DNA from 4 places in the Pseudoalteromonas sp. ECSMB14103 genome. Region 1 is predicted to be linked to each of the others. Evidence: predicted binding sites of a transcription regulator. Region 1 holds the regulator's gene; each other region holds the start of a gene.

Region 1 (6,221 bases):
AATTCCTTTGGTTGACCAATCTCAAGGCGGAGAGCTGCTAAATCGTATTAAGGGTGTTCGTAAAAAGCTCTCTCAAGAGCTGGGTTTTTTAGTTCCACCCGTACATATTCGCGATAACTTAGAGCTTGACCCTAATGCATACAGAATTACGCTTATGGGTGTATCTACCGGTGAAGGTGAACTGAAGCATGGTGATGAGTTAGCAATAAATCCAGGTCAAGTATTTGGGCCAATTAAAGGGGTTGAAACTAAAGACCCTGCTTTTGGGCTTGATGCGGTATGGATAAAACCAGATCAAAAAGACGAAGCACAATCGCTTGGCTATACCGTGGTAGATTCAGCGACAGTTGTGGCTACGCATATTAGCCAGTTACTCACTAACAGCGCAGCACTGTTGTTAGGTCACGAGGAAGTACAGAACTTATTAGATATGTTAGGTAAAAGCCACCCTCGCTTAGTTGAAGGTCTAGTCCCTGACGTATTACCGTTAACTGTGATTGTAAAAGTACTACAAAATCTACTTAATGAAGGCGTTGCAATTCGTGATATGCGCTCAATTGTACAAACCCTTGTTGAGTATGGGCCACGTAGTCAAGACCCTGATGTGCTAACGGCTGCAGTACGTATTTCATTACGTCGATTAATCGTTCAAGACGCTGTAGGCATGTCTTCAGAAATCCCTGTCATAACCTTGGCGCCTGAGTTGGAACAGATGTTGCATCAGTCACTACAAAATGCAGGCGACGAAGGTGCCGGTATAGAACCAGGACTTGCAGAGCGACTTCAAGTGTCACTAAATGAAGCGCATCAAAATCAAGAAATGTCCGGTGAACCTTCAATATTGCTAACGTCGGGAATGTTACGCACTGTGTTATCTCGTTTTGTTAAGTACACCATCCCGGGTTTAAGGGTGATGTCTTATCAAGAGGTACCAGATGAAAGACAGATCAAGATAGTCAGCTCTGTGGGCCAACAATAAGATTTTAAAGGGGTTGAATCATGAAAATAAAACGTTTTTTTGCTAAAGATATGCGCACAGTACTTAAAGAAGTTAAAGACGAATTAGGTGTTGATGCGGTTATTATGTCAAATAAAAAACTAGCTAACGGTGTAGAAATTGTAGCAGCAGTAGATTATGACAAAGCAGCCCCTAAAAAAGAGCAAGCACTTAGCGCTCCAGCACAAAGCTCAACAAAAACACAGCCAGTGCATAATTTTGTAAAACCAGAGCCTCTTCGCGCTAAACCAGAGCCACAAGTGAAAGTAGCCGATAGTCTTCAGGCATTATTAGAGCGTCAAGCCCCACGCCCTCGTTCTGCAGAATTGGCTTCTATGTTTTCTCAATCAGGTATTGATACTATAGACAACTACCAAGAGCCAGTTCAAGAGCAGCGTCCTCGTCCTATGTTCACTAATGAACGTCAAGCTTCAGCGCGTCCGCAAACACAAGCAGACAGCCTTGGATTTGATGATTTAGAAAGTGGTTTTGATGATCTTGACAGTTCAGTGACACCTCGCCAAGAAACTAAGCATACTGAAAGTGAGCAAATTTCGTCAATGCGTGACGAAATGAATGCCATTCGTCAATTGTTAGAACATCAAGTGTCAGGGCTTATGCAACAAGACATGGCAAGACGCGATCCTACTCGTGCATGCATGATTGATCGTTTAGTCGGTATGGGAATAGATAAAGATGTTGCTGAGCAAATGGCGTGCTTTGTACCTGACGATGTATCTCGCCAGCAAGGTTGGAAAGCACTTTTAACAATGGTTGAAGATCAGATGCAGACAACCAACAACGAGATTTTACGTCAAGGCGGTGTATACGCCTTAGTCGGCCCAACGGGTGTTGGCAAAACAACAACCGTTGCTAAATTAGCTGCACTTGGCGCACAAAAATACGGTGCAGACAAAGTCGCTTTAATCACAACAGACACATACAGAATTGGTGCTTATGAGCAACTCGCCACTTATGGCCGAATTATAGGTTGTGGTGTTAAGCAAGTTAAAGATGCTAATGAATTAGCTGAAGTTTTATATCATTTACGAAATAAACGACTAGTATTAATTGATACTGCGGGTATGAGCCAGCGCGACTTGCGCTTAACTGAGCAACTTAATACGCTAATGCGTAATCAGCGTGTTGATATTCGTAGTTATTTAGTGCTCAGCGCAACATCGCAAATACATGTGTTGCAAGAAACCGTTAGGCACTTTAAAAAAGTGCAGTTAAGTGGTTGTATATTCACCAAATTAGACGAATCTTTAAGTTTAGGTGAGATTATTAGTATAGCGATTCAAAATCGCCTTCCAATAGGGTATCTTACTAACGGTCAACGAGTACCAGAAGATATTCGAGTTGCAAATGCTGAAAAACTAGTTAAAAAGGCTGAGCAACTCTATTTAAAAAGAGCAAAAGCACAACATTCAAGGCACCAAGCAGTGGCGCCAAGCACAGTAGGGATGTATGATTAACACAGTATTAGATCAAGCAAGTGGCCTGCGCAAAATGAGTCAAAACAATAACAACGGCGTAAAAGTTATCGCTGTCACTGGCGGTAAAGGTGGAGTAGGAAAAACAAATGTTTCTCTGAATACTGCAATTGCATTAGGCCAGCAAGGTAACAGAGTGTTGGTTCTTGATGCCGATTTAGGCTTAGCAAACTGTGACGTTATGCTAGGACTACGTGTTGAACGTAACTTATCACATGTTTTATCTGGTGAATGTGAACTTGATGAAATTTTAGTTGAAGGCCCCGCAGGTATAAAGATTGTACCCGCAACGTCAGGCTCTCAAAGTATGGTTGAATTGTCGCCTTCAGAGCACGCGGGACTTATACGGGCTTTTAGTGAATTAAATACAGAATTTGATATTTTAATTGTCGACACAGCCGCAGGTATTTCAGACATGGTGCTGAGTTTTTCTCGCGCGGCACAAGACGTCATGGTTGTTGTATGCGACGAGCCCACATCGATTACAGATGCTTACGCGCTCATTAAAGTGTTGAGTCGCGAGCATGGTGTATACAAATTTAAAATTGTTGCAAATATGGTCCGTAGTATGCGTGAAGGGCAAGAGTTATTTGCTAAACTTTCCAAAGTGACCGATCGTTTTTTAGATGTATCAATGGACCTGGTCGCAACGGTTCCCTACGACGAAAATATGCGCAAAGCAACGCGTCGCCAAAAAGTTATTGTAGAGCTTTTTCCTAATTCGCCGGCGGCACTTGCGTTTCAAGCTTTAGCAACAAAAGCAGTTAAATGGCCAATACCTAATCAACCATCAGGTCATCTGGAGTTTTTCATAGAGAAACTAGTAAACGGCTAATTATGACAACATTGGTGAATAAAGTTATGGGATATCAATCAGCACAAAATTTAAATGTGATTGTTGAAAAACATGCATCACTTGTCAAAAAAGTGGCATGTCATCTTATAGCGCGTTTACCAGCCAGCGTGCAGCTGGACGATTTAATACAATCAGGAATGATAGGTCTGATTGAAGCATCTAAAAGTTTTGATGCAACCAAAGGGGCTAGCTTTGAAACTTTTGCGGGGATTCGTATTCGTGGGGCAATGCTTGACGAGATGCGACGTGGCGATTGGGCACCCCGTTCAGTGCATCGTAAAAGCCGTTTGGTGGCCGAAACAATTGCTTTTTTAGAAAAAAGCTTAAACCGTGAGCCGACAGATATAGAAGTTGCTGAAAAACTTGAAATTTCGTTAAATGAGTACCATCATATCTTAAACGATGTAAATGCAAGTAAAGTACTCGGTATTGAAGACCTTGGTGTTGATGAAGATGCCATCAGTCCAGTGGGCCAAGATTTAGCGCTAGACAAACCGTTTAATAATGTTAAAAATGAGCGGTTTAACGAGTCTTTATTAGGTGCAATAAAATCTTTACCAGAACGTGATGCAATGGTGCTGTCTTTGTACTATAACGATGAAATGAATTTAAAAGAAATAGGGCATATACTCGATGTAAGTGAATCGCGTGTAAGTCAAATACATGGTCAGGCGATGATTAAGCTTAAAGCTAAAATCAATGACTGGATAAATTAGTAGTAAGTAAACAAGGTTAAGACCTCACTGGGGGATGTTTTGGATAAAAACATGAAAATTCTGGTTGTTGACGATTTTTCAACAATGAGACGTATTATTAAAAATCTGTTGCGTGACTTAGGTTTCACTAATGTTCAAGAAGCAGACGATGGGTCAACCGCTTTGCCAATGCTACAAAATCAAGTATTTGATTTTGTTGTTACCGATTGGAATATGCCAGGAATGCAGGGTATAGACCTACTAAGAGCAATACGTGCGGATGATAAGCTTAAACACATTCCAGTATTGATGGTAACGGCTGAAGCTAAAAAAGAACAAATTATAGCGGCAGCACAGGCAGGTGTTAATGGTTATATCGTTAAGCCATTTACTGCTGGAACACTCAAAACTAAATTAGAAAAAGTATTTGAACGTTTAGGCTAATGATAGGGGGAGAGGCTTATGTCAGCACTTGCTGCGCCTCAAATAACTTTAGAACAAGCTCGTCAGCTCGTTGTTTTTCTAGAAAACGGTGAGCAAGACAAAGCCAATCAGTTAATTTTAGATACCGCTTCTAAGGAGCAATCTGAAATATTTGCTGAGGTTGGAAAGTTAACCCGTCAATTGCATGAAGCTTTAAAAAGCTTTGAGCTAGACACTCGCTTATCTGACTTAACTACCGATGCTATTCCAGATGCAAAAAAACGGCTCAATTATGTTATAGAAATGACAGAAAATGCCGCGAATAAAACAATGGATGCTGTTGAGGCTAGCCTACCAATTGCTCAACAGTTGGCAGACGAAATATCTCATATCAAACCGACATGGGATCGCCTAATGAATCGAGAGATTGAGTTAGGGGAGTTTAAATCGTTATGCCACAGCATTGATAAGTTTATGAACAATTCTCATCATAAAACTGATGAGCTGCAAAGTTTGATGACTAATGTACTTATGGCACAAGACTATCAAGATTTAACCGGACAAGTTATTCGCCGAGTTATTGAGCTTGTTAGAGAAGTTGAAGAAAGCTTAATTCATCTTTTGACAGCCTTCGCTGATCAAAGCGAAAGTAAAGCCGAAAAAATAGAACAACAAAAAACAAATGAACCATTAGACGAACAAACTTTAGCAGGTCCAGAAGGCCCTATTATTGATAAAGAATCACGTAATGATGTTGTATCTGATCAAGATGAAGTCGATGATCTTTTATCAAGTTTGGGCTTCTAAGAGGAGAGTAACTGCATGTTTGAAGTCGATGAAGATATTTTACAAGACTTTCTTGTAGAGGCAGGAGAAATCCTAGAGCTTTTATCTGAACAGTTAGTTGAGCTGGAAAACAATCCAGAGGACACCGAATTACTCAATGCCATATTTAGAGGGTTCCACACTGTAAAAGGTGGTGCTGGATTTTTAGCTATGACCGAGCTCGTTGATGCATGTCATGGCGCAGAGAATGTGTTCGATCTGCTTAGGCAAGGCGTACGAACGGTTAATTCAGAGTTGATGGATGTAATTTTACAAGCTCTCGATACGATTAACGAGATGTTTGCCACCATTCAAAATCGTGACAAACCAGAACCCGCCGATCCTGAACTTCTTGAAACCCTTCATAAACTAGGTTTACCTCCAACAGAAGAAGAGCTTGCTGGTGACTCACCAGTTGATTCAACTGAAGAACCTCAAGCCGAGGTTATTGATGCCCCAGTTGCCGAGGAAGCCTCAGGAACTGATGAAGAAGATCCGTTTGCATTTGACGAGCTATTTAGCGGTGGAACAGTTGAACAAAGCGATGATGAAACTCAGATTGACGAAATAACAGAAGATGAATTTGAAAACTTACTAGACGAATTACATGGAAAAGGTCAAAGTCCAGTAGCTGAAAGCGCGTCCAGTAGTAGTGATGTCAGTGGAGACATTACAGATGATGAGTTTGACAACTTACTTGATGAACTTCATGGCGTTGGAAGCTTTGGTGCTGTTGCGGCCAGTGAGCCTGTAAAAGAGCAAACAGCAAGTAATAATTCTGCAGAAAGTTCTGCAACGCCTTCAACAAGTTCACCTGCAAGTGATTCTAGCGATGATGAAATTAGCGATGATGAATTTGAAGCATTGCTTGACGAGCTTCATGGTTCAGGTGCTCCTAAATCAATAGAGAGCCCTGCAGCTCCAGAGCC
Region 2 (6,221 bases), on a different contig from region 1:
TTAAGGGCTCAGCCATTAAACTTTTGTTGAGCTCTTTTTATAATTAGATTTTTTAAATGGTGCTTTTTTACTGCGCTTGGCAAAACGATTTTTAGGCGGTGTTTGGGGCAGTTTTGAAAATACATGGCTATCGCAATTAGCTGCTTGCATTACAAAGCCTTCAAGCTCCACCAGCAGCGGTTGTAAAAATTGTTGGTAGCTCATTGCTTGTTGAGCAATGCTGCCTAAACTCGCCTCCCACTTTGCTGTTAAGTCAGGACTTGCTAAGCCTTCAGGCAAAACACTAATTAATGCAAGGCCTGTTTCGGTGGCTTTGATTGTTTTGCCTTCACGCTTTAAAAAACGCCGTTTAAATAGCAACTCTATAATGCCTGCACGAGTAGCCTCTGTACCTAAACCATCAGTATCTTTTAATATTTTTTTGATATGTGGATCTTTTACATAACGGCTAATCCCCGTCATAGCACCTAGTAAAGTTGCATCAGTAAAATGAGCGGGAGGTGAAGTAAGCTTTTCTACTACATCACCTTGTGTACATACCAGGTCCATCCCTTTTTCAAGGTAAGGTAAAGTAGCCTCTTCTTTTAATTCTGATTTACCCATTAATACCTTAAACCCCAAACTGACTTCTTGTTTAGCGTTGGCTTTAAATAACCCACCAGCAATTGTCACCTCTGCTTTAGTTTCGTTATAAATATAGTCTGGGTAAAACTGGATCAAATAGTGCCTACAAATAAGCTGATACACTTTTGCTTCATCCTTGGCTAAGCTAGCTGACTTTAATTGCTTTGCCGTAGGTACTATAGCGTGATGCGCAGCTACTTTTGAGTCATTAAAGCACTTACTGCGCTGCTTAGTATTTGCACCATTTACTAACTCCACTTTTTGACCGTCATTAGTTGCAATTGCTTTTAAAATTGAAGGTGCATCTAAATGATGTTCTTTAGGCAAATATCGATTATCTGAGCGAGGATAAGTAATTAATTTATGGCGCTCATAAAGTGTTTGGCAAATATCAAGCACCTGTTGGGCAGCCATACCAAATGCCTTTGCTGCATCTATTTGCAGTGCTGATAGATTATAAGGTAGAGGTGCACTTTGCTTTTTTTGTTTTTGTTCAAGCGATGTCACCTCTCCTGTTTGATTAGTGATACGCGAAGCCACGTTTTCGGCCAATGCTTTATTTAGCACTCGCCCCTCTTCATCTTGATAAGGTTCGCAAGCTTTACTCGGTACCCACTTTGCTTTAAATACCTGCTTCTCAGGAGTAACTAAACTAGCTAGCACCTCATAAAATGGTTTTGATATAAAATTAGCTATTTCTGTGTCACGATTTACCACTAAGCCCAAAATTGGCGTTTGTACGCGCCCAACTGATAGTACATTACCAAACCCTGCTTTTTGTCCCGCTAAAGTATAAGCCCGAGTGAGGTTCATACCAAAAAGCCAATCAGCTCGTGAACGTGCAAGTGCTGATACACTTAGTGAAATAAATTCCCGATTAGAGTGCATACTACCAAGCGCTTTTTTAACTGCAGCTAAGTTTAAATCGCTTATAAGTAGACGCTGAATACCTTGCTTTTTAGCTTTGCTTATTTTGGCTTGTTCTATCACTTCATCTACAAGTAACTGCCCTTCACGGTCGGGATCGCCAGCATGAACTAACGTTGATGCCTGTTTGATTAGCTTTTTTAAAATAGTTAATTGCTTACGAGTTTTAGGTTTAGCTTTTAACTGCCATTGCTCAGGTACTATAGGGAGATGTTCTAATTGCCATTTTTTATAGCGTTCATCGTAATCATCAGGTTCAGCTTGTTCTAACAAATGGCCAATACACCACGAGACACAATCACCATTTGCGACTTCAATGTAACCGTCGTGTTTTTTATGTGGTTTTGGGAGCGCATCTGCAATTGCACGTCCAAGTGATGGTTTTTCTGCGATGTAGAGTTTCATGCGCCGGCCTACAACTGGTTATATAAACAGTATTTTAGCATAACTATTTTAAAGAGGGGGAGTTTTTGATTTATTGTCGGTTCAATAAATAGAGACTGGTAATAATTTGTAAAACTCAAAGCTGGGCTACTAATTAAGCCCAGCTTTATAATTTGAGAATTACCTCACATCAATAGGGTCAGACTCTTTTGCTTTACCTTGTAATATAGATATTTCAACTCGGCGATTCCTGCGCCGGTCTTCATTTGTCTCGTTAGGCACAAGCGGCCGAGTTTCAGCCCGCCCTACAACCATCATTCGTGTTTTATCAAACCCTTGAACTGTTTGCAATTCGCTAGCAACAGCCACTGCACGCTTAGACGACAAATCCCAGTTATTTACGTATAACTCATTTGATACCTGAAAATCATCTGTATGCCCTGATACTGTAATTTCACCTGGTACGTCTTTTAAAAGTTCGCCAATGTCTTGGATAATCGGTTTAAACTTAGGTTGTAAAAAAGCACTGCCCGAAGGAAACGAGCCATTTTCTCTAATACGAATAATAATTTGCTGACCTAATGATTCAAGTTCTATTGCACCATCTATTATTTGCCTTTCTAACTGCTGCGCTATTTTTTTAACTAGCTCATTTGTTTGCTCTTGATCTGCAGCGGATATTGCTTGCTCTGATGATTGCTCTTGTGAGGTACTTCTAGATTCACCACCACGTTTATCGCCTCGCTGTTCTTGCCTGCCGCCCGCTGAACTTTCATCACCAGCCTGAAATTCTAGCATTTGTTGTGTCATTTCAACGGTTTGCTGTTGAATAGTTTCAATGGGTGTAGGCTCTGGCTTACCTGGGGTAAATTCCATAGCGATAACCGATGTCCCTTTTGGGATATCTTTAACTTCGATTTTATTTTGCACACCAAAAGCAAACTTCATAGAACCTGCAATTTGCTTGAATTTAAGTACATCCATTTCTGAGAATGCCAATAAGAGTACAAAAAAGCACATCAATAGCGACATTAAATCAGCAAATGTACCCATCCAAGCAGGCAAACCCGGTGGTGGGCATTTGCACTCTTCATCAGACATGGTTACTCCTCGGTATCAACTTTACGCTTAGACTCAGCCAAGTAGTTTTTCAAAATACCTTCAATAACTTTGGGGTTTTGACCATCTTGAATTCCTAAAATAGCATCAAGAATCAAACGTTGATTCATCGCTTCTTCGTCTTTACGCAGCTCTAGTTTTACCTGAATCGGAATTGCTACTACATTCGCCAAAAATGCACCATATAGAGTGGTCAATAGTGCCACGGCCATTGCAGGTCCAATAGCTTTGGGGTCGTCCATGTTTGATAACATGGCAACGAGGCCTATCAATGTACCAATCATTCCCATTGCGGGAGCTATGTCGGCAAGTGCTTTAAATAAGCCAGCACCTAGTTCATGACGGGTCGTGGTTAGGGAAATATCTTTTTGGAGTGTAGCGCGCACAACATCTGCGTCATGACCGTCAACAAGCATGTCAACGCCTTTACGCATAAATGGGTTTGGGATTTCAGCTTCTTCGAGCGCTAAAAAGCCACCTTTACGAGCAGAGTCCGCAAGCTCTACTGCTTTTTCTATTAACTCTTCAGGCGACTCAATTTTAAACATGAATGCCTTACCAACCACCTTACCTATCCCTAAAAACTGAGACATAGTGAAGTTTGATAAAACAATAAACAGCGAGCCACCAAATACAATTACACTTGAAGGCGCATCGGCAAACATGCCCATTTCACCGCTACTACTCATAAACATAGACATGACAATTAAGCCTATTGCGCCTAGGATCCCTATTATGGTTGCTAAATCCACATTTCCTCCAGAGATTTCATGTTTAAATGCCTTATCATAAACTTTTTATTATTAACTGCTTATCGGCAACATACTGAATTGCTTAAGTCATTTTTGAAAATAAACATAAAAGTTATATTTATTATTTTATATCAAGTTAGACGCTCTGCCTAATTATCGAGTTTTCCTGACTAATAACACTGATTAACACGCGATTAATCGTGCTAAATGTAAAAAACTCATATCATCCTTTGACCTAGTTTAGCATTCCCCCTAAAATTGGCTCCTAAATTTATCATGTAAGCTGAAATAAAGATGGCGACTAAAAAACCTGAAAACTTAAGTTTCGAAAAAGCACTAGAAGAATTATCAACAATTGTTAGTGAAATGGAACAAGGTGATTTATCGCTTGAACAATCATTAAAGCAGTTCGAGCGTGGTATTGCACTCGCTGGTGCGTCATCTGAAAAACTACAGCAAGCAGAACAAAAAGTATCTATTTTAATGGGTAATAGCGAAAAGTCAGCACTTACAAACTTTAATAATGATATGGAATAGTTGTGAGCATAAAAGACTATATTGAACGTGCTCAGATAGATGTAGCTACTACACTCAATAGCTACTTTGAACAACCGCTCGATAGCGATAAAACAATAAAAGAAGCCACTCATTACAGCTTATTTAATGGTGGAAAAAGGCTGCGCCCTTTTTTGGTGTACGCTGTTGGTGAAATGCTAGGCGCTAAAAAAAGTGACTTAGACGTTTTGGCTGCAGCCATAGAATGCATTCATAGTTATTCATTAGTACATGACGACCTACCAGCTATGGATGATGACGATTTACGCCGCGGCTACCCCACTTGCCATATTGTGTATGGCGAAGCGCAAGCCATTTTAGCGGGTGATGCATTACAAACTCTCGCCTTTGAACTTATAGCCACACATAACTTTAATTGCTCAGCGCAATCACAAGTAAAAATGATTGCTGCACTTGCACATGCATCAGGTATTGAAGGGATGGTGGCAGGACAAGGTTTAGACATTGCCGCAACTGACAAAGTTGTTTCTGTACAAGAGCTTGAGCGCATCCATAAGCTAAAAACCGGTGCACTAATTAACTGTGCTATAACACTAGGTGCACTGTGCAGTGAAAAAGCAGATGAACAAACTTTAGAAAACTTGAGCGTTTTTGGGTATGCTATAGGGCTGGCATTTCAAGTACACGACGATATTTTAGACGTGGAAGGTGACACCTTTATACTAGGTAAACCACAAGGCTCAGATATAGAAGCGAATAAAGCGACATACCCGGCGTTATTAGGTATGCTAGGCGCTAAAGAAAAGGCGCAAAATTTAATAACACAAGCCCACGAAGCGTTAGCACTTATTGATGCAGATACTACGCTTCTTGCGTCGCTGGCAAATTACCTTATTGAACGTGACCACTAGTCACAGTTTAAGCGTATTGCAAATAGCACTGACATTATTACTTAACATTCGTTGCTCACTCCCATTTGAAAGCGAATGTGATCGAAGGATATAAAAAAGCCATGACACTTGATAGTAGCAAGTATCCATTACTTAACTTGGTTGACAAACCAGCTCAATTACGAGACTTAGCGCAAGATAAACTTCCCGAGTTTAGCAATGAGCTACGTGAGTATTTACTTAACTCTGTATCGCAAAGTAGCGGTCATTTAGCGTCTGGTTTAGGCACAGTTGAGCTTACAGTTGCACTTCATTATGTATATAACACACCAGAAGATCGTGTAGTGTGGGATGTTGGGCATCAAGCCTACCCGCATAAGATCTTAACGGGTCGCCGCGACCAAATGCATACTATTCGCCAAAAGGATGGTCTGCACCCATTCCCATTTAGAGATGAAAGTGACTACGACACATTCAGTGTTGGCCATTCTAGCACCTCAATTTCTGCAGCTTTGGGCATGTCAATTGCTGCGCAAAAAGAAGGCGCAGGGCGTAAAACGGTTGCAGTTATTGGTGATGGCGCTATTACTGCGGGTATGGCATTTGAGGCGATGAACCATTTAGGCGATGTAAAATCAGACATGCTTATTATTCTAAATGATAACGAAATGTCGATTTCAGAAAACGTTGGCGCATTAACCAACCACTTTGCGCGTATTCTATCTGGGAGCTTTTACACCAACATTCGCGAAGGAAGTAAAAAGTTACTGTCTGGCGTACCGCCTGTTAAAGAGCTTGCCAGCAGAATGGAAGAACATCTTAAAGGCATGGTTATCCCTGGTACGTTTTTTGAAGAACTTGGCTTAAATTATATTGGCCCAATTGATGGGCACGATGTAAACATGCTGGTTGATACATTACGTAATATGCGTAATTTAAAAGGCCCACAACTTCTTCATATAAAAACGCAAAAAGGTAAGGGTTACAAGCCAGCTGAAGCCGACCCTAT
Region 3 (6,221 bases), on a different contig from region 1:
AAATTACAAAAACGTAGCGCAAGCGGCAAACCAGTTATTACAACAGCAAGCTCTTGACGATAATGCAAAAGCAACGCTTATTGAGCTATTAAAAGAAACCGACATTACCGTTATTCTTGAAAAAGCGCAGCAAGGCGATTTACCAGCGCGTAAAGAAATACTTAATATGTTGCTCGATCGTCACGGTACTGGCCGTATATTATTCAGAAACAGCCGCAGTGGCATTGATGGCTACCCAAGCCGTAAATTACATGCTTACCCTATGGCATTGCCAAAACAGTACAAAACGGCCATGTCGGTACTTGGTAGCATGAGCGGTATTCAAAATGCAGAACTAAGTGCTCATCGCGCTCTTTTCCCTGAAAAAATATTTCAAGAGTTTGAAGGCGAAAGCGCAAGCTGGGGATTATTTGACCCACGTGTAGATTGGTTAATCGACACGCTTAAAACACTAAAACATGAAAAAGTTTTACTTATTTGTGCAAAAGCCGAAACCGCTATTAGCCTTGAGCAAATACTGCGTGAACGCGAAGCAATTAAAGCCTCGGTTTTCCACGAAGGTATGTCAATTATAGAGCGTGACCGCGCAGCAGCATTTTTTGCCGACGAATACGACAACGCACAAATACTATTGTGTTCAGAAATTGGTTCAGAGGGTCGTAACTTCCAGTTCTCTCATCACCTAGTGTTATTTGATTTACCATTAAATCCCGATTTACTAGAGCAACGAATTGGCCGATTAGACCGTATAGGCCAAACACAAGACGTGAATATTCATGTACCGTACTTTGAAAACACGGCGCAAGAAGTATTACTGCGTTGGTACAACGAAGGCCTTGATGCGTTTGAAACAACATCAACTACAGGGCAATTATTGTATAAAGAGTTCCGTGAAGATTTACTTGAATACATTTCAGCGCATAACTGTGATGAAGACGAGCTAGATCCACTGCTTGAACAAGTTGCTCAGCAAAATGCCGTGCTACGTAAAAAAATGGAAAGCGGGCGAGATCGTTTATTAGAGCTGCATTCATCGGGCCAAGGTGCTGCAGACTCTCTGGTTACTGACATAGAAAAACTCGATAACCAGTTTGAACTGCCAAGTTACATGATCAACGTGTTCGACACTTTTGGTGTAAGCCAAGAAGACAAAGGCGAGAACACCATTATTTTAAAGCCTACTGAACACATGTTAAACGCGTCATTCCCATCGCTTAAAGATGATGGAATGACAGTGACATTTGACCGCGATACCGCACTTTCACAAGAAGATGTACACTTTATCAGTTGGGATCACCCAATGGTGCAAGGCACGATGGATATGATTTGTGATGATGACTTTGGTAGCGCATCGGTTGCCTTACTCAAAAACAAAAAACTCCCTGCGGGCACCTTTTTTGTTGAGCTTATTTTTGTAGCCGAAGCAATGGCGCCTAAAGCATTACAAGTGGGCCGCTTTTTACCCCCAACGCCTATTCGTATATTACTTGATAAAGCCAGCAATAACTTAGGCGAAAACGTCGCATTTGACGGGTTTAACCAACAGCTTTCAGCCGTCGGTCGCCAAACAGCGAGTAAACTGGCAGGTGCATTGCAAAGCGCAATTCACCCAATGATCACGACTGCAAAAGACATGGCACAAGAAAAACTCGATGTTATTCGTGCAGCGTCGCTAGCTAAAATGCAAACGTCTCTTAGCGAAGAACAAGAGCGATTAAGCGCGCTTAAGCAAATTAACCCTAATATTCGCCAAGAAGAAATTACCTTTTACGATAAGCAACGCACCGAGCTAACTGCACACATTGAAAAGGCGCAGTTACAACTAGATGCAATTCGCTTAATCGTGGTTTCGCATTAGAGAGTCTAGCTGCTAGCTATCAGTCGCTAGTTAAAGATCAACTAGCGTGTATATTGAAGAAAAGCGCGATATTTATATCGCGCTTTTCTAATAAAGTCTCATATTGCCTCAAAAGCTAACTTAAAAGCATCTTTTGCCATGCTTGCTTTCCATAACTTTGGAGTAAAATCACTTTTGGCAATTATATTTAATAATGAATCTTGAGACTCTTGGCTCATCTGGCAGCCCAAATAAACATTTTTTATGCTACTCGATGGAATTATGTATGATTTACCATCATGCGGTATTCCCATTTTAGTACATGAGTTAGCGATAAATAATGACCTAAATTCATCTTCATAAGACCAATCAGGTGATTTAACTAATGCCATTCTTCTCCCACCGATATTATCTATAGGATACACGACTTGTGGGTATGTTTTCGTATACTCTACTTTTTGAGCAAAAGAAATTGGTGCAAGGTCAGTCCTAAACTCTATACAAAATCCCTTATGTGAATCCGCATAATGAGACCAAAATAATAGGTTTTTGTTTGATGTTGTATAACAGCAAACTCTCAACTTCGTAAATGCTTCTTCCAACGACGTATTCATTGATTCCTCAATAAAATTGGGAGTTTTCATTGAAGTACTAACGATTTTTTCAGCATCTTTTCTCTTTTGACCAGATTTAATCAAACTCTTTATTAAGTGTTTTCTAATTTTTTGAGCGCTATTCGCAGGATTACACATTGTAAAATGTGGTTTACCCTCAAAGGGATCATTTAGCTCCTCAGCTAGAGCGTGATACAACTTTCTCTTTAAAAATAGATATTCAATATATTCCGTATTTTCTATATTGAATGACATAAACCTAAATAAAGATTTTTTGTTATCAACATATGGATGAACTTCATAAAACTCTTCTTCTTTCAAAATGCATCCTTGTAATTTATTCACTAATAGCAAACTTAATAATAGGTTACAATATACTTTTCTTAGTCAATTTCAAGAAAACCCTTGCCTTGTATGTAGACAATTAATTCACTAAAATAGCGTCCTTCAAAATCATTAAGGTCGGCCGTGTTAGTTAATTACAATCCCCCAATGAACCCGTATTTAACCATACTTTTTCAAGACGACGACTTGCTCATTGTTAATAAGCCCAGCGAATTATTGACCGTGCCGGGTAAAGATCCTAAGCATGCCGATAGCTTAATTAACCGCGTTAATCGTGTATTTCCAACCGCACGAATTGTTCATCGTCTTGATATGGCAACGTCTGGCATACTCTGCCTTGCTATGAATAAAGCTGCACACCGACATTTAAGTATGCAATTTCAAGAACGCGAAACCGCTAAGCGCTATATAGCTCGCGTTTTTGGTAAGCTTGAACAAGACAATGGCTCTGTTGATTTGCCACTTATTTGCGACTGGCCTAATCGCCCAAAGCAAATGGTAGATCATGAAAATGGCAAGCCATCACTCACTCATTTCAAAGTACTTGAACGAGAAGAAAACGCCACACGCGTAGAGCTCACTCCAATTACGGGGCGTTCACATCAATTGCGCGTACATATGCTAAGCCTAGGCCACCCCATTTTAGGTGACCGACTCTATGCTCATAAAGAGGCGCTTGCAGCCGCACCGCGTTTACAACTCCACGCACAAATGTTGCAACTAAAACACCCAGTAACCGAACAAGTAATGACCTTTGAAGCAGAACCCGAGTTTTAATGGGCTCAATTACTTAGGAAAAATTAAACTTTTAAACAAGCATGCCGATACCTAACTAATGACGACTGGTTGAGCGTGTTATGGTGTATTTGCAATTATTTAAAAAGGTTCTGTGTTACATGGCATTTAGCTGTGTAGCCCTTTTAGCACTCTGTACAACGGCTGCAGAACATATTGCCCCGCCTTCTTTATCAAGTATTGAAAATAGCGATATTAAACGCCTTTTACCTACCGACGAAGTAAAAACAATGCTAGCAGGTGAAACTGAATTTTTAAGTTTACGTAGTGAATACATGAGCGCTGATTTTAGAGGGATTGTATTACTTATTCCCGATTGGCAATCAACCCCTACCAACAATGCTGGAATGAGTTACTTACGCAAAGAGCTTAACAATTTAGGCTACACCACCTATGCGATGACCACCCCTGATATTGATTGGCAAGCGAGTAAAATAGCTGAGCCTGCTGCAGAAACAGCACCAAGTGCCGCCACTGAAACAGAGAGTCAAGCCAACAGTGAATCAGAGCAGCCTAATGCTTCAAGTAAAAATGAAGCACCTCATCATGTGGACGCCATTGAAGCCATCAGCGACGAAATACTCGATAACTACAAACTAAATTTACTTGCTCGCTACAAAGCGCTTTACCAAACCGCGATGCAAGAACCCACTAATATCGTTGTAATTGCACAAGGCACCAGCGCAGGGGTTTTAACTGAGTACTATGCTGACTTTCCACAAGAGCGTATTGATGCGTTTATTAGTGTAAGTAGCTATCTGCCCAATGCAAAGCGCAATAAAAGCTTAAGCCAAACAACGTCTCTTGTTACGCCTGCACTTTTAGATATTTATTACGCCAGCGACAACCGTGATATTTTAATTAACTTAAAAAATCGCCAGCGCTGGGTTAACCGAAACGCTAAGTTTGACTACCGCCAGCGCCAGTTATTTGGGCTTCGTGATCAACCTCAACAACATGCTCGGCTGACAAAAGAAATAGACGGCTTTTTACGCCGCCTTTTTTAAATACTCATAGGCTGCTTGAATGTCTTGGCTTTTTTTAACCGCCAATTCCATCATATGCTTTGGTAAACCTTGCGATACTAATTTATCAGGGTGATGTTGCGCCATTAACTTACGGTACGCTACTTTTACTTCCCGCTCGGTTGCCCCATCGTTAAGTCCTAAAAGCCCAAGCGCTTGCGCACGATTCATATTATTGTTGGGGGGTACATGGTGCCCTGAGCCTTCTTTATAACTACTACTTTGCCCTTGCTGCTGTTGGTAACGCTGTTGCTGTTTTCTAAAGTTAAATTCAGCTTGATAGCGTTTAAGTACAAACGCAAAATGAGTTTTAGAAATACCTAACTGCTTGCTTACTTCACTCAATAACTGCTTTTCTTGCTCAGCTAAAACGCCATCAGAAAACGCCATTTGAATTTGTATTTCTAAAAATAATTGCAGTAAGTCATGACGCTTAGCAAAGCGTTCTTTAAAATCATAGACGGTTTCTTTTAATGAAAAGTCGCTTTGTTTACCCGCTTGAAAAGCATGCTGTGCTTCACGGCGCTCTTCACCTTTCAAACCCATTTCGTCCATAAATAAGCTAGCGGCTTTAATGTGTACCTCGCTTACCCTGCCATTAGACTTTGCAATATGCCCCATCACTGCAAAGCAGCTTGAAAAGAATAGCGCTTGGCGCTCGTGGACATCATCACCATTAAATAAACTTGAAAAACCACCCGCCTTATCAAAATTATTTTTTAAGCTTTTATCAAATAAATGACCAAGGTATAACCCTAAAATAGCACCAAAAATTTTGCCAAACATAAAGCCAAAACAAAATCCGAGTATTTTTCCCCACATGTAAACGACTACTCCTATTAATTATGTGTCGGCTTACGCCAAGCGCTCATTTAATGCCGTTAAACGCGCTGGTGTGCCTATGTCATCCCAATTACCAATATAAAGCTCGGTAGACACTAAATGCTTACTTAATTTTTCTCGTAATAACGGCCCAAGCGGACGAATGCCCGGCTCTAAACCATTAAAAAAGTCAGCCTGATAACGACTAATACCCGAAAACGTATATTTTTGGCTATCTGGGGATAAATGGCTCAATGTAAAATCCCCATCAAGATTATGTGGGGGATTTTCAATAAGCACCAAATGTGCCTCACCTGGTTGCAAATGTAATTGCATAAGCGAGCTTACATCGTAATCGGTAAATACGTCGCCATTTATCACAATAAACGACTCTCCCAATAAAGGAAGTGCCTGAATAATACCACCCGCGGTTTCAAGGCCGCCTTCAACTTCTTGGCTATAAACAATATTTACACCAAATTGACTGCCATCTTTAAAGTACGCTTTAATTTTATCACCCTGCCATGCAAGGTTTATCACTATGTCGGTAATGCCAGCGGCCTTTAAGTTATTAACATGGTGCTCTATTAGTGGTTTATTTTGCACTTTAAGCATAGGTTTAGGCATAGCTTGAGTGAGCGGCATCATGCGCTGCCCACGCCCTGCGGCTAAAATCATGGCTTTCATAAATTTACCTGCTCTAATCTTTTAGTCACTTTTGGCACTATCGTATTTTTAACCCAGTCACTGAGTGCATTGAGTTCAGGATAGCGTTCAGCAACA
Region 4 (6,221 bases), on a different contig from region 1:
TTATCGTCCCGAGCGTTGGAGTAAAGCACAAATTCAAGAGGAGCACGATTTTGCTTTTGAGCTTGCTGACGCTGAAGTACCCGTTGTAGCCCCTGTTTTACATAATGGACAAAGCTTGTTTGAACACCAGGGCTATATGTTTGTGGTATTCCCAAGTGTGGGTGGGCGATTATTTGAAGTAGATAATTTAGATCAGCTTGATGTTATGGGACGTTTAATTGGTCGAATGCACCAAGTAGCTAAAACCAAACCCTTTACTTACAGACCAACAATAAGCTGTGAAGAATATTTGCATACAGCTAAAGTTCATCTTCAAAAAAGTAACTTGGTGCCAATGGGATTAAGCACTGCTTTTTATACTATTTTAGATTTGGTAATTGAGCAGACACAAAAGCAGTATCAAGATACAAATAGTATTCGCTTACATGGCGATTGCCATGCAGGCAATATATTATGGGCTGGCGATGCGCTAATGTTCGTGGATTTAGACGATAGTCGTCAAGGGCCTGCTATTCAAGATCTATGGATGATGCTCAGTGGCGACAGACCAACGCAACTGTTACAGTTAGACACTTTGGTGGGAGCGTATGAAGAATTTTGTGATTTTGACCACGCTCAACTCAAATTAATTGAACCGCTGCGAGCAATGCGTATTATTCACTACATGGGATGGGTGGCAAAAAGGTGGAGCGATCCAGCTTTTGTGCGGAACTTTTCATGGTTTGCTGATGACAAATACTGGGAGCAACAAATTTTAGCGCTTAAAGAACAACTTGCTGCACTGCAAGAACCGCCGTTAAAGTTATTGCCGTAAATTATTATTTAATGACGAGTACAACGAGACACTAATGCTTAAAAAACTAAAACTGAGCCTACTTCTTTTATGTTTACCATTTGCAGCCTTTGCTGCACAGTTTGAGGCAAATAACCAATACACGATTATTAAAACTGAAAAAAGCACAACACCCCAGGTAACAGAGTTCTTTTCATTTTATTGCCCGCACTGTTTTAAATTTGAACCAGTGGCTAAAGCAATTGAAAAAAAACTGCCTGAAGGCACTGATTTTGTTAAAAGTCACGTCAACTTTTTAGGTGGTGTATCTCCACAGGCACAAAGTAATTTAAGCTTTGCTTACTTAATCGCAAAACAACAAGGGCAAGCACAAAATATAGCTGACCAAATTTTTAGAAGTATCCATATTCAAGGTGCGCCTTTAACAGAAGTTAAAGACCTTAAAAAGCTATTGGAAGTAAATGGAATTGATAGCGACACATTTGACCAAGCGATTGCAAGCATGCCAATTATTGCCGCAGAGCAAGCAATGCAAGACAAGCAAAACAAATATTCAAAGTTAGGTGCGTTAACTGGTGTACCTACTTTTATTGTTAACGATAAATACAAAATCAATATTAACACCATAAAAAACCAACAAGAACTTGATGAGTTAATTGCGTTTTTATTAGCATTATAAATTTTGGAGCATAAGAATGATTAAACTACTTAAAGCAGGGTTACTTGCATTAGTATTACCAATGGCAGCAACAAGCTTTGCGGCGGACTACCAAGAAGGCGTCCATTACGATGTTATTGCTGAACGTGCCACTAAAAAGCCAGAAGTAAAAGAGTTTTTCTCTTTTTACTGCCCGGCGTGTAATAACTACGAGTCACTGATCAGCGAATTTAAGCCTAAACTAGATAAAAATGTTAAGTTTAAAAAGAGTCACGTTGATTTTGTGGGGGTTCGTAATCCAGAAAACCAACAAATGATGAGTCAAGCACTTGCAACTGCTGAAGTACTCCCTCAAAAAGAGAAGCTTATCGCAGCTATTTTTAATCATATTCACACTAAGCGTGCTAAATTTAATGAATTAGCTGACGTGAAAGATGTGTTTGTTGCGCAAGGTGTTGATGGCGATAAGTTTGATAAGTTATTTAAAAGCTTTTCGGTTCGTACATTAAGCTCTAAGATGAAGCGCGATCAAGAATACTTTAAAGAAAAAGGTGCTCTTCGTGGTGTACCCACATTTATCGTAAACGGTAAGTATAAATTAAACTTAGGCCGTGAATCGGGTGTTACAGCACCTGAAGATATCAGTAAATTAATTAATTACTTAGCTAACAAGTAAGTTTAGCTAAAAGCAAAAAAGCTCCTTAAGGAGCTTTTTTGCTTTATAAGGATGTAGCAATGAAAAAAATATTAGTATCGAGTTGCTTGCTAGGGCAGCCTGTTCGTTATGATGGGAAAGGACAAACATTACAGCATCCACAATTACGGGTATGGCAAAGTAATAAGAAAATAATATCCTTTTGTCCTGAAGTGGCTGGTGGGCTATCTACTCCTAGAGCTCCTGCTGAAATAATACAGGGGAAAGTAATTACTAATTCAGGAGAAGATGTAACAGAGCAATTTCAAACTGGGGCTAATATAGCGCTAGAACTTTGTAAAAAAAATAAAGTTCGTTTTGCTTTACTTAAAGAATCGAGCCCTTCTTGCGGACGAAATACAATATATGATGGAAAGCATCGCGGAATAAAAATCGAAGGTCTAGGTTTAACTGCAGCATTATTAATAAAGAATGGAGTTCAAGTATTTAGTGAAGAGCAAATACCAGCACTTATAAAAGCACTGGCACTTTAATTTTGGTTGGTTATTTACGCTGTAAGAAAACACCTGACTCTATATGATGTGTATAAGGGAACTGATCAAATATCGCAAAGCGCTTAACGTTATGCGAACGCGTTAAATGATCTAAATCGCGTTCCAGTGTGTCAGGATTACACGATATATAAATTATGTTTTCGTAATTAGCCACTAAATCACAGGTTAACTCATCCATACCAGCGCGTGGCGGGTCGACTAATATGGTTTGGCAGTCATAGCTTTTAAGGTCAATACCGTCTAAACGAGAAAAAGTACGTTCTCCATTCATTGCTTGAGTAAACTCTTCGCTCGACATACGAATAATATCTAGGTTGTCTACATTGTTTTTGGCAATATTATATTGAGCAGAGTGAACAGACGATTTAGATATTTCAGTTGCGAGTACTTTATTAAAAGACCCCGCTAACGCAATAGAAAAGTTACCATTACCGCAGTAAAGCTCTAGTAAATCATTTTTAAGTGGTTTACATAAATCTTGTGCCCACTCAAGCATACTTATATTTACTTTTGCATTAGGTTGCGTAAAGCTATTTTCTACTTGTTGGTAAATTAGTTCTTGGCCATTTACAGTTAATTGCTCTGTTACAAAGTCATCACCTAGCACTTCTTTCTGCTTACGTGCTCGGCCAATAAAATCTATTTTATATTTTTCACTCAGTTTTGCCTTTAGTGACTTAATTTCACGTAGCCATTCATCATCAAGCGGCTTGTGATAAAGCAAGCTCACTAAAATTTCACCACTGAGTGTAGACAGGTAATCTATTTGAAATAGCTTTCGGCGTAAAACCTCGCATGGTTTAAGGTTTTCAATCATCACCTGCATGATTTCACCAATAAGCGGTGCCGCAGGGTCAAACGTATCAACGCGTATTTTTTCTTTAGTTTGCTGATCAAACATTATATGAAACAGATCGTCTCCATCATGCCATACTCTAAATTCGGCACGTTGGCGGTAGTTAATTGGCTCCGAGCTAAATACTTCTAGCTGCTCCACACCAAAACGTTGAAACTGTGAAGTTATACGCTGTTCTTTTTCACTTAACTGCGCTTGGTACTGTGTGGTATCTATTTTAATAACTGCCATTCGCGTTACTACCTTATCTAAGATCTGTTTATCGGCGCTATTGTAGGGAGCGGTTCGCATTTGTCTAGTTTTGGCTAGAATAAATGATGTTTTTTTGCACGGTTTACTTTAGTTTTTTATGCCCTGGCCGATAACAAACTACGCATGCTCAGGAGACGATTCATGAAAATAGGCAATTATGGCTTTATACCAAGCCAGAACATAAACAAATTCAACAACAAAGCTGACGTACAACAACCTACCATCGCGTCTCCGCAAGACAGCTATCAGCAACGAGGTAAAGAATTAGCTGCTAAAGTTTTAGGTGATAAAATGGCAGAGCAGCTTGGTTTGCCAGTTCAAGAAAAAAAAGCAGATAAGCCCCTTTTTGATTTTGAAGCAATAGTTAAAAATGTACTCGACTTTGTTACCGGCGCCGTTAATAAAGCAAAAGCTGATGGTGCCGATGACGATAAATTAAAAGGTATGCTAAGTGATGCCCGTAAGGGGGTTCAAATAGGTATTGATGACGCCGTTGATGAGTTAAAAGAATCCGGCGTTCTGAACGATGAAACCCAAGAGGGAATCAACAAATCAAAAGAAGGTATTTTTGATGGCCTTGATAAGTTTGAAGATAATTTGTTTAACCCAATGCCAGCTAGTGTGGGGGTAACCCAAGCACAATACGCAAGTTTAAGTAATAATGCTCAGTACAGTTTCACCACAGCAGAAGGTGATGAAGTAACAATAAGTTTTGCCGATGCATTTAAATCTCAGTCTGCTAGTAGTTATCAGCGTGGTGAGGGAGGGGAGGCATTCGTAAGTGAATCATCACAATCGAGAGAGCTTTCATTTTCAATGTCAGTTAACGGCGACCTTAATGATAAAGAGCAAGAAGCAATTAATGAGTTAATGGAAAACCTACAAAACGTAAGTAAGACCTTTTTTAGCGGCGATTTAGAGCAGGCATTCGAAGAAGCTCAAGAGCTTAGTTTAGGCAATGAACAACTTGTTGCATTTTCAATGGATTTACGCCAAACCAAAACAGTTGCTGCAATAAAGGGTTACGAAGAAAATAAACCGGCTCCAGAAAAAGTAATTGCAGATAAAGTAGCGCCTTTTAATGATGACCTCCGAGAGGCATTTTCTAAAGCAACCGAGCTAGGTATTCAAAATCAATTATCAGGTATTATGCAGTGGCTTAATGAAGATCAAAGTGAGATCGATAAACTGGTTGATTACACAAAAGCTATGTTTGAAAACCTTAATAAGATAAATAGCGCGACAAAGCAAACAGCAGAGGAAGTTTAACCTCAACATTAAACTACTTTCTTTTGCAAAAATCACATGGCAAACTGCCGTTCTAATCTAATAATAGGAACGGTCGTTTGTCAGCGCATATAATGGTTTTTGATTCAGGGATTGGTGGCACAACAGTACTTGATCATATAAAGCAACGTATCCCGAATGCTCAATATAGCTATTTTATGGATAATGCTTTCTTACCTTATGGAGCCCAAACACAACAAACAATTATTAATCGTTTGTGTTCGCTCATTCATTTCATTAAGTCAAACAAGCTAAACGTCGATTTAATTGTAATAGCATGCAACACGGCATCCACATCGGCATTAAGTGCTGTACGCAAAATTACAGATATACCCATAGTTGGTGTTGTACCAGCAATCAAGCCCGCCGCAGAATTAACACGTTCAAATCACATTGCTTTACTGGCAACACCTGCCACAATAGCGAGCTCATATACAAAAAAGTTAATAGCACAGCACGCTAGTAATGTAACTGTTAACTTATATAGCAGTGTTGAGTTGGTAAACCTTGCTGAATTACTTTTCTTTAATGGCTATTTAGATACAAATAAATTACATGCTGTACTTGAAGGCTTGAGTATTGAAAAGCAAACAGATGTGCTTGTATTGGGGTGTACTCACTTTCCAATACTTACAAAGCAGATTAGTGAGTACTTTAAAAATAGCATTCAGCTGGTGGATTCTGGTGCAGCAATAGCAAATAGGGTTATTTATCTATTAACTGAGTCAGGTTTAATAGCACAAAATATACCTGGCATAAAAAAGCCGTTGCAATACTATGCAACGGCTAATGTTATCAGCGATAAACTTGCGGTTAAGCTAGTTAAACTGATTGATCCGCCTGAGTTCGAAGCGTATTAGAATCATCTTCTTGTTTTTGTTTTGCTTCACGAACTTTTAAAGTGCGTTGTTGGAACTCACTATCGTTCAAGTTCGCAATAGCATTGTCTGCATCAGCTTGCGCCATTTCAACAAAACCAAAGCCACGACGTTTGCCTGTATTTTTATCCTTTAATAGACGAACGTTGAATACTTTACCTTGCTCTTCAAACAAAGCACGAACAACACCTTCGTTTGCACGGTAAGGAAGGTTACCAACGTAAAGTGTTTTAGTTTTTACTTCGGCCTCTTCTAAAACGTCAGAAGACATAGCAGCAATAACTAGCC

What was found. The regulator FliA, encoded in region 1, starts transcription of late flagellar genes. The targets are predictions, from matches to a motif close to CTAAAGNTNNNNNNNNNNNNGCCGATA.
Region 2: a site for FliA is predicted at 3,867-3,893, ahead of pomA (flagellar motor protein PomA). Genes of this name have one in related genera too.
Region 3: a site for FliA is predicted at 3,597-3,623, ahead of RF53_RS13975 (DUF3530 family protein). Genes of this name have one in related genera too.
Region 4: a site for FliA is predicted at 3,854-3,880, ahead of RF53_RS18750 (DUF5610 domain-containing protein). Genes of this name have one in related genera too.

Annotation. Positions count from the first base shown of each region.
Region 1 is NZ_JWGY01000001.1:658,766-664,986, forward strand. Features, by position in the region: gene flhA (flagellar biosynthesis protein FlhA) at 1-979, shown strand, start outside; gene flhF (flagellar biosynthesis protein FlhF) at 1,000-2,475, shown strand; gene RF53_RS03010 (MinD/ParA family ATP-binding protein) at 2,468-3,328, shown strand; gene RF53_RS03015 (RNA polymerase sigma factor FliA) at 3,355-4,065, shown strand; gene cheY (chemotaxis response regulator CheY) at 4,105-4,488, shown strand; gene RF53_RS03025 (protein phosphatase CheZ) at 4,507-5,274, shown strand; gene RF53_RS03030 (chemotaxis protein CheA) at 5,290-6,221, shown strand, end outside.
Region 2 is NZ_JWGY01000014.1:2,526-8,746, forward strand. Features, by position in the region: gene RF53_RS17380 (DNA topoisomerase III) at 16-1,956, opposite strand; gene RF53_RS17385 (flagellar motor protein MotB) at 2,116-3,036, opposite strand; gene pomA (flagellar motor protein PomA) at 3,039-3,806, opposite strand; gene RF53_RS17395 (exodeoxyribonuclease VII small subunit) at 4,101-4,343, shown strand; gene ispA ((2E,6E)-farnesyl diphosphate synthase) at 4,346-5,233, shown strand; gene dxs (1-deoxy-D-xylulose-5-phosphate synthase) at 5,335-6,221, shown strand, end outside.
Region 3 is NZ_JWGY01000008.1:189,088-195,308, reverse strand. Features, by position in the region: gene rapA (RNA polymerase-associated protein RapA) at 1-1,858, shown strand, start outside; gene RF53_RS19135 (DUF2971 domain-containing protein) at 1,957-2,772, opposite strand; gene rluA (bifunctional tRNA pseudouridine(32) synthase/23S rRNA pseudouridine(746) synthase RluA) at 2,920-3,573, shown strand; gene RF53_RS13975 (DUF3530 family protein) at 3,693-4,598, shown strand; gene djlA (co-chaperone DjlA) at 4,581-5,438, opposite strand; gene murU (N-acetylmuramate alpha-1-phosphate uridylyltransferase MurU) at 5,472-6,125, opposite strand; gene RF53_RS13960 (aminoglycoside phosphotransferase family protein) at 6,122-6,221, opposite strand, start outside.
Region 4 is NZ_JWGY01000018.1:519-6,739, reverse strand. Features, by position in the region: gene RF53_RS18775 (serine/threonine protein kinase) at 1-814, shown strand, start outside; gene RF53_RS18770 (thiol:disulfide interchange protein DsbA/DsbL) at 849-1,472, shown strand; gene RF53_RS18765 (thiol:disulfide interchange protein DsbA/DsbL) at 1,489-2,127, shown strand; gene RF53_RS18760 (DUF523 domain-containing protein) at 2,187-2,639, shown strand; gene trmA (tRNA (uridine(54)-C5)-methyltransferase TrmA) at 2,650-3,747, opposite strand; gene RF53_RS18750 (DUF5610 domain-containing protein) at 3,910-5,037, shown strand; gene murI (glutamate racemase) at 5,115-5,915, shown strand; gene RF53_RS18740 (RNA recognition motif domain-containing protein) at 5,878-6,221, opposite strand, start outside.